Regions from separate parts of the Providencia sp. 6390 genome, predicted to be linked through region 2. Evidence: predicted binding sites of a transcription regulator. Region 2 holds the regulator's gene; each other region holds the start of a gene.
The links. The regulator PurR, encoded in region 2, represses purine synthesis genes. The targets are predictions, from matches to a motif close to CANGCAAACGTTTGCNTG.
Positions count from the first base shown of each region.

Region 1: a site for PurR is predicted at 1,132-1,149, ahead of purE (5-(carboxyamino)imidazole ribonucleotide mutase). Genes of this name have one in related genera too.
Region 3: a site for PurR is predicted at 1,142-1,159, ahead of glyA (serine hydroxymethyltransferase). Genes of this name have one in related genera too.
Region 4: a site for PurR is predicted at 1,469-1,486, ahead of purT (formate-dependent phosphoribosylglycinamide formyltransferase). Genes of this name have one in related genera too.

Region 1 covers NZ_JBYVYL010000003.1:211,103-213,304, forward strand. Annotated here, with positions in the region: gene ppiB (peptidylprolyl isomerase B) at 1-349, shown strand, start outside; gene lpxH (UDP-2,3-diacylglucosamine diphosphatase) at 361-1,092, shown strand; gene purE (5-(carboxyamino)imidazole ribonucleotide mutase) at 1,232-1,750, shown strand; gene purK (5-(carboxyamino)imidazole ribonucleotide synthase) at 1,747-2,202, shown strand, end outside.
Region 2 covers NZ_JBYVYL010000004.1:322,743-324,944, reverse strand. Annotated here, with positions in the region: gene cydH (cytochrome bd-I oxidase subunit CydH) at 29-112, opposite strand; gene purR (HTH-type transcriptional repressor PurR) at 383-1,408, shown strand; gene punR (DNA-binding transcriptional activator PunR) at 1,412-2,202, opposite strand, start outside.
Region 3 covers NZ_JBYVYL010000001.1:160,367-162,568, reverse strand. Annotated here, with positions in the region: gene glyA (serine hydroxymethyltransferase) at 1-1,036, opposite strand, end outside; gene hmpA (NO-inducible flavohemoprotein) at 1,389-2,202, shown strand, end outside.
Region 4 covers NZ_JBYVYL010000003.1:327,789-329,990, forward strand. Annotated here, with positions in the region: gene AC3Z9T_RS08845 (GMC family oxidoreductase) at 1-117, shown strand, start outside; gene purT (formate-dependent phosphoribosylglycinamide formyltransferase) at 240-1,418, opposite strand; gene rarD (EamA family transporter RarD) at 1,519-2,202, opposite strand, start outside.

The DNA of each region.
Region 1 (2,202 bases), on a different contig from region 2:
GATCCAAGGCGGTGGTTTTGAGCCAGGCATGAAGCAAAAAGACACAAAAGCACAAATCAAAAACGAAGCTAACAACGGCTTAAAAAACACACGTGGTACGCTAGCGATGGCACGTACTAACGACCCACATTCAGCAACCGCACAATTCTTCATCAACGTGGTTGATAACGACTTCCTTAACTTCCGTTCAGAACGCCCAGATGGTTGGGGTTACTGTGTATTTGCAGAAGTGGTTGAAGGTATGGACGTCGTTGACAAAATCAAAGGCGTTTCAACCGGTAACAGCGGTTACCACCAAGACGTTCCACGTGAAGATGTTCTGATCGAAAAAGTGACTATCAGCGAGTAATTCGACGCAATATGTCCACTTATATCATTGCAGATCTGCATTTGAGTGAAGATGAACCGGCGATCACCGCCGGTTTTATCAATTTTATTCATCAGCAAGCCATCCATGCTGACAGCCTATATATACTGGGTGATTTTTTTAATTATTGGATTGGCGATGATGATAAAACGGAGCTCCACCAGCAAGTCGCTGACAGCTTAAAAATGCTCAGCGGGCGAGGAATTCCTTGCTACTTTATTCATGGTAATCGTGACTTTTTATTGGGTAAACGCTATGCCAAACAATGTGGCATGACCATTTTGCCTCAAGAAACCCTACTTGAATTGTATGGAAAGCGGGTACTTATCATGCATGGTGATACATTGTGCATTGATGACCAAGCCTATCAAGATTATCGTAAAAAAGTGCACTCGCCGTGGATCCAACGAATTTTCCTAACACTACCTTTATTTATTCGTCGCCGTATTGCTGAAAAAATGCGTAAAAACAGCCAATATGCCAGCAGTATGAAAGCAGAATCGATTATGGATGTGAACCCGCAAGCGGTTGTTAACGCATTAACTCACTATCAAGCAGATTGGATGATCCATGGGCACACTCACCGCCCTGCCATTCATGAAGTTTCTGTAGGTGATAAACAATGTTATCGTGGTGTTTTAGGCGCATGGCACCATGAGGGCTCTGCATTTGTGATCAATGAACAAGGTATTGATTTAATTTTTTTCCCATTCCAATCCGCATAAATAATCATCCTAACCTCTCTCGTTTGCTGACTTTTTAACCACGCAAACGTTTTCCTTACTCAGTTACCATGATATGATCAGGCCAATTCATTTTTCCCACCTCACGGTGAAAATTTATTAACCACAGGGATCACACCACATGACTGCCCAAGTACCTGCTCAATCTGCGGCAAAAATCGCCATTGTTATGGGTTCTAAAAGTGACTGGACGACCATGCAACATGCCGCTGATGTCTTAACTGAGCTGCAATTGCCGTTTCACGTTGAAATAGTCTCCGCACACCGTACCCCAGACAAACTGTTTTCCTTTGCTGAACAAGCGAAAGGCAATGGCTTCAATGTGATCATTGCAGGTGCTGGTGGTGCAGCCCACTTACCGGGTATGTTAGCGGCAAAAACGTTAGTACCTGTATTGGGTGTGCCTGTACAAAGTGCTGCATTAAGTGGTGTCGATAGCCTCTACTCCATCGTACAAATGCCTAAAGGGATCCCTGTTGGTACATTAGCAATTGGTAAAGCAGGTGCAGCAAATGCAGCGCTATTGGCGGCTCAAATCCTTGCAACCACTGACGCAGCTATTTTTGCTCGCTTATCGACTTGGCGTGAAACCCAAACTAACGATGTGCTAAATAACCCAGATCCTCGGGAGGCACAATGAAACCGGTTTGCGTCCTTGGCAATGGTCAACTCGGTCGGATGTTACGTCAAGCTGGTGAGCCATTAGGTATTGCGGTATTCCCTGTTGGTTTAGATGCCGAGCCTGAAGCGGTTCCCTATCAACAAAGCGTGATCACCGCAGAAATTGAACGTTGGCCTGAAACCCCTCTGACGAAAGAGTTAGAGCGCCATAACGCTTTCATTAACCGTGATATCTTTCCGCGCTTAGCCGATAGATTTCCACAAAAAAGCCTGTTCGATTCATTGAATTTATCAACTGCACCATGGACAAGACTTGAGTCAAAAACACAATGGCCTGAGTTATTTGCCACACTCGGTGATTTCTTGATCGTTAAACGTAGAACTGGCGGTTATGACGGACGAGGCCAATGGCGAGTTCGCCCCGGTGATGAAGTTGATCTCCCTGAAGAAATCTATGGTGAATGCATTGTC
Region 2 (2,202 bases):
TCTTACCTTTGATGACTAAAAGGCAAAACTAAAAAATATGTACCGCAAATGCGATGATCACTGCCAAAGAACCTATTGCTGCCAATAATCCGAATTTAAAATCTGTATCCATGAGTTCCTCTCATCATAACGAACAGTTAACCCGCCATTTGACCCTATATTGTATAAGGTTAAATAAGTATGACATGACGATTTATAAAAACCAGTGTCTATATCACAGGTTATAACATCAATTATTTCTTTTGTTTTTGCGCTAGATCAGACAAAATCCATAACAAATCGCTAAATTATTGCCAGTTAAACGACTATGCCTCAATATGCTGGTAATTTTTAATAAGTATTCATAACAAGACCGATTATTGGTCAGGAGTTTTTTTCCCCCATGGCAACGATTAAAGATGTGGCGAAGCGCGCTAGTGTCTCCACCACAACCGTATCCCATGTAATTAATAAAACGCGCTTCGTAGCCGATGATACTAAGGCTGCTGTTTGGGCCGCGATAAAAGAACTCAACTATTCGCCAAGTGCTGTTGCTCGTAGTTTGAAAGTTAACCATACCAAATCGATTGGGTTACTTGCCACATCGAGCGAAGCCCCTTATTTCGCAGAAGTTATTGAGTCCGTGGAAAACAGTTGTTATGAAAAAGGTTACACCCTTATTCTTTGTAACTCACATAATAACTTAGGCAAACAACAAGCCTACCTGCAAATGCTTGCTCAAAAACGTGTTGATGGCCTTCTAGTAATGTGCTCTGAGTACCCAGAAAAACTCATTAATATGTTAGAGGATTACCGCAATATTCCAATGGTGGTCATGGATTGGGGAACATCACGCGGTGACTTTACTGATAGTATTATTGATAATTCATTTCATGGTGGCTACCTTGCAGGTCGGTATTTGATTGACCGAGGCCACCGAGATATCGGTGTGATCCCCGGTTCACTTGAACGAAACACCGGTATTGGTCGTCTCACTGGCTTCCAAAAAGCCATGGAAGAAGCCAAAGTCACTTTACGTGATGAGTGGATTGTTCAAGGGGATTTCGAGCCAGAATCAGGCTATAAAGCCATGATGCAGATCTTGAGTAATAAGCAAAAACCAACTGCTGTTTTTTGTGGCGGTGATATTATGGCTATGGGTGCTATTTGTGCTGCTGATGAGATGGGGCTGCGCGTTCCACAAGATATTTCGATCATTGGCTATGATAACGTACGTAATGCACGCTATTTTACCCCTGCTCTCACGACTATCCACCAACCAAAAGAACGCCTAGGCCAAATGGCTTTTACTATGCTACTCGACCGTATCGTCAATAAACGTGAAGATGCACAAACCATTGAAGTACACCCACGTTTAGTCGAGCGCCGTTCTGTAGCTGATGGGCCATATATCGATTATCGCCGCTAATTATTATGGCGCTAACCACTCAGCGTTGAGAGTTTCACTGTCGCCAAGGTATTCAAGCAACCAACTCAACGCTGGTGATGTATTCTTTTCAACCCACGTTAAGCAACAAGGGCTTGGCGGAAAAGGTTGCGACAGTTGTAGTGGAATCAATTTACCTTCTGCACAATAAGGAGCTGCTCGATGTTCAGGAACCATTCCAACACACAGTTCATTAACAAGGCAGGCCATGCCATCTTCCCAATAAGGCACGACAAGGCGACGCTGGTTATCTAACGCCCATGTATCTCTTTTGGGGAGGCTCCTTGAGGTGTCTTCAAGACATAAGCTTGGATAATCACGCATCTGGTCATCCGCTAGCTTCCCTTCAAATTGTGCTAATGGGTGATTCGGCGCGGCGACACACCACCATGACATAAACCCCATATCTCGAAAACTGTAACGTTCGCCAATAGGGGAAGCCCGCGTTGCACCAATTGCCACGTCAACACGACCATCCGCCAAAGCATCCCACACGCCATTAAAGACTTCAGGGTGAATATATAATTCAATATCAGGGAAATGACGATAAAAATCTAAGATCAATTGCTGCGTCCGCTGAGGTTTAACAATACAATCCACAGCTATGCTAAATTGCCCTCTCCAGCCATTTGCCGCCTGTTGGCACTGATGACGTGTCTGTGCCATTTTTTTGATAACTGAGCGACCTTGCTTGATAAATATCTCGCCTGCTTCCGTCAATATCACATCTCGGTGACGACGTTCAAATATCGGTACAGCAAGCCATTCCTCTACTT
Region 3 (2,202 bases), on a different contig from region 2:
TGTTCACAGTGATATTAGCACGGCCTAACGCAGCATCTGCATCTTTACCTGTGATATCTTTATCAACTAAATCAACTAAGAATAAGTGATTCTCTGTACCACCAGACACCACTTTATAGCCGCGTTGTTGGAAAATTTCTACCATCGCTTTCGCATTTTTAGCAACTTGCTGTTGATAAACCTTAAATTCAGGCTCCATCGCTTCTTTCAGTGCAACCGCCTTACCTGCAATAACATGCATTAACGGACCACCTTGAGAACCTGGGAATACCGCTGAGTTCAGCTTTTTATACAGCTCTTCATCGCCACCTTTTGCAAGGATCAAACCACCACGAGGACCTGCTAGTGTTTTATGCGTGGTGGTGGTAACGATATGTGCATGTGGAACTGGGTTTGGATAAACACCTGCTGCGATCAAACCTGCAACGTGTGCCATATCAACGAACAAGTAAGCATTTATGCTATCTGCGATTTCACGCATTTTAGCCCAATCAACCACACCTGAATAAGCAGAGAAGCCGCCGATAATCATTTTAGGCTTGTGTTTTAAAGCTTGTTCTTTGATATCGTCGTAGTCGATTTTGCCGCTTTCATCAATACCGTAAGGCACGATGTTATACAGTTTACCAGAGAAGTTAACTGGTGAGCCGTGAGTTAAGTGACCACCATGAGCAAGGTTCATCCCTAAAACGGTATCACCTGGTTGCAGTAATGCCATGTAAACAGCAGCATTAGCTTGTGAGCCTGAATGCGGCTGTACGTTAGCATAGTCAGCACCGAATAGTTCTTTTGCACGGTCAATCGCTAATTGCTCAACAACATCAACATATTCACAGCCGCCGTAATAACGTTTCCCCGGATAACCTTCTGCATATTTATTTGTTAGCTGAGATCCCTGAGCTTGCATCACCCGTGGGCTGGTGTAGTTTTCTGAAGCTATTAATTCAATATGTTCTTCTTGACGTACAACTTCCTGCTCCATTGCTTCCCACAGTTGTGGATCATAATCTGCAATATTCATTTCACGCTTTAACATTCGCTTCTCCTGCCTCAGCTATTCAATAAGTTGGTAACAAAACTAATGCAATGACACACAGTGTAAACTCTTTTTGTTCGAGGTGATAGCCCTAAACAAAAAATATACGCAAACGTTTGCATATATTTTATTGATGCTAAATCAGTGTAAGTTGCAGCAAAATAAAATCAGTCATATTCACATTGTTAAGATATTAAACGCTACTTTTGTGACTTCATACTCATGAACACTCTATTTTCAGACCTTTTTTTTCATAAGGCTATTTACATTGTGAGTTAAAAGTTATAAGTTGCATTTAAAATATATGTTATAAATTTCATCTGCTAGTGAATAATTTTCAAGGGAGTCTGCCATGCTAGACCAACAAACTATCGCTATTGTTAAATCAACTATCCCTGCCATTGCTGCAACAGGTCCTAAATTGACTGCACATTTCTATGACAGAATGTTTAAGCAGCATCCAGAACTCAAAGATATTTTTAACATGACACATCAAAACAATGGATCACAGCGTGAAGCGTTGTTTAATGCGGTTTGTGCTTACGCAACCTATATTGAGACCCCTGAAGCTTTAATTTCAGCAGTTGAAAAAATTGCTCAAAAGCATGCAAGTTTAAATATTAAACCTGAACATTATCCTATCGTCGGTGAAAACTTACTGGCAGCTATTGATGAGCTATTAAGTCCTGGTCAAGAAGTCTTGGATGCTTGGGGTAAAGCTTATGGCGTTTTAGCGGATATTTTTATTAACCGAGAAGCGGATATTTATCGCCAAAATGCCGATAAAAAAGGCGGGTGGGAAGGTCTGCGTGAATTCCGCATTGCCTCTAAGCAAGCACAAAGTGATGTGATCACCAGTTTCGAGTTTGTTCCTGTTGATGGGCAACCTGTTGCAGATTATCGTCCGGGTCAATACATTACGATTTACATCAATGATGACAGCTTAGCTAACCAAGAGATTCGTCAATACTCACTCACTACCGCCCCGAATGGTCACAGCTATCGTATCGCAGTTAAACGCGAACAAGATGGCGCAGTCTCTAGCTATATTCACCGTGAGCTCAATGAAGGCGACATAGTGCAATTGGCACCACCTTGTGGTGATTTTTTCATTGATGTCGACAATCAAACACCAGTCACGCTGATTTCTGCAGGTGTTGGTTTAA
Region 4 (2,202 bases), on a different contig from region 2:
AAATTACGCGTTATCGACTGTTCAGTGATGCCTGAAATTACCAGCGGTAACACTAACGCACCAACGATTATGATTGCAGAGCGCGGAGCCGCCATGATCATAGAAGACAATCATTAATTTTTATAACAGCCCGCCTTAATTAAGCGGGCTATTTTTATATGCAATTAATTATTTAATAATACAACCACCCAAGTAATTATTACTAATTAAATAACCAATTAATTTTAAATACAAAAAAACTAACCACCCACCTTAACTGTTGTGGCTGCTGTTTTCGCCATATTCAAAGCATCATCAATCGAATCGGCGATTGCCAGAACAACGCCTAAACGACGCGTTCCCGCAATTTCAGGTTTACCAAATAAACGTAATTGAATATCCGAGACTAGAGCCTGTTTGATGTCGGCAAAAACCACATTCTTGCTATGCAATTCAGGCAAAATAACCGCTGAAGCACTTGGGCCATATTGTCGTATACAGCCAATTGGAAAACCGAGAAATGCCCGAACATGCAAAGCAAATTCAGATAAATTTTGGGATATTAATGTCACCATACCCGTATCATGTGGGCGCGGGGAAACTTCATTAAAAATGATCTCATCGCCACACACAAACAGTTCAACACCAAATAAACCATAACCGCCTAATGCAGTGACAATTTTAGCAGCTGAATCTTGAGCATTTTTTAATGCGGTTTCACTCATCTGTTGAGGCTGCCATGACTCACGATAGTCGCCTTTTTCTTGGCGGTGCCCTACTGGCGCACAAAAGTGAATGCCATCTGCGGCACTGATGGTCAACAAGGTGATTTCGAAATCAAAATGCACCATTTTTTCCACAATCACGCGACCTTGACCTGTACGCCCACCCTCTTGTGAATAGTGCCATGCAGACTCAAGCTCATTTTCATGACGAATAACACTTTGCCCTTTGCCTGATGAACTCATAACAGGTTTCACAATACACGGGAAGCCGATTTCATGAGCCGCTGCGATAAAATCGGCTTGAGTTTCAACAAAACGATAATCTGAAGTAGGCAATTTTAATTCTTCAGCCGCAAGCCGACGGATCCCCTCACGGTTCATGGTTAAATAAACCGCATTTGCAGAAGGAACCACTTTTTGACCTTGTTGTTCCAATTCCACTAATGTCTTGGTCGCAATAGCTTCAATTTCAGGCACGATAAAATCAGGTTTTTCTTTATCGACCAATTGGCGGATTGCATTGCCATCTAGCATATTAATGGTATAGCTACGGTGGGCTACATGCATTGCGGGTGCGTTGTCATAACGATCAACTGCAATAACTTCAATGCCCAATCGTTGACACTCGATCGCCACTTCTTTTCCGAGCTCCCCTGAGCCAAGTAACATGACTTTTGTTGCTGAAGGGCAAAGTGCTGTGCCTAGTTGATTCATGATAGATAACCTTTGTATGCAAAGACGCCAATTGAATAAAATTGATTATATACGCAAACGATTGCTTAAACCATACTGGAGTGACAATATTGGCTACTGGCTATAATTGAGGGGTTTTATCACGACCTGTAACATAAGGAACACGTTTATGATATTCAGTGTAACGTTTATGCAGTAACGCAATCACACAACATAGTAACCCTAGCCAAATCAATGAGAAACTCACACCTTTCACCCAATCGAATAACTCATTAAATAAGAACACCGCCAGTAAAAATTGAATGGTCGGCTCGATATATTGTGCCAGCCCGATCACGGTCAATGTAGTGCGCTTGATTGCCGCAGTAAAAAACAGTAACGGAATAATCGTCACAGGTGCTGCAAGCATATAGAGTATTTTAATCTGCCAATCACTGGAAGCAACGACGCTAGAACCATTCATTGATAGCCAGCCAGTGATCACCAAAGCAATTGGCAATAGCCATGCAGCTTCAACAAACAAAGACGTGATCACATCAAAACGAATAAATTTACGGATCAGGCCATAAACAGCAAACGCACTTCCCATGACCAAAGCAAGCACAGGCAATTCACCATATTGCCAAATTTGAAAGAACACACCTGAAAAAATCAGCAGCACGGCCATTTTCTCAGCAGCTACCAGCCTTTCATGTAAAAATACGACACCTAATAAAATCGAAAATAGCGGGTTGATAAAGTAGCCAAGACTCGCCGCTAACACCTGACCATGGGTTAATGCATATGTGAAAGTTCCCCATGAGAT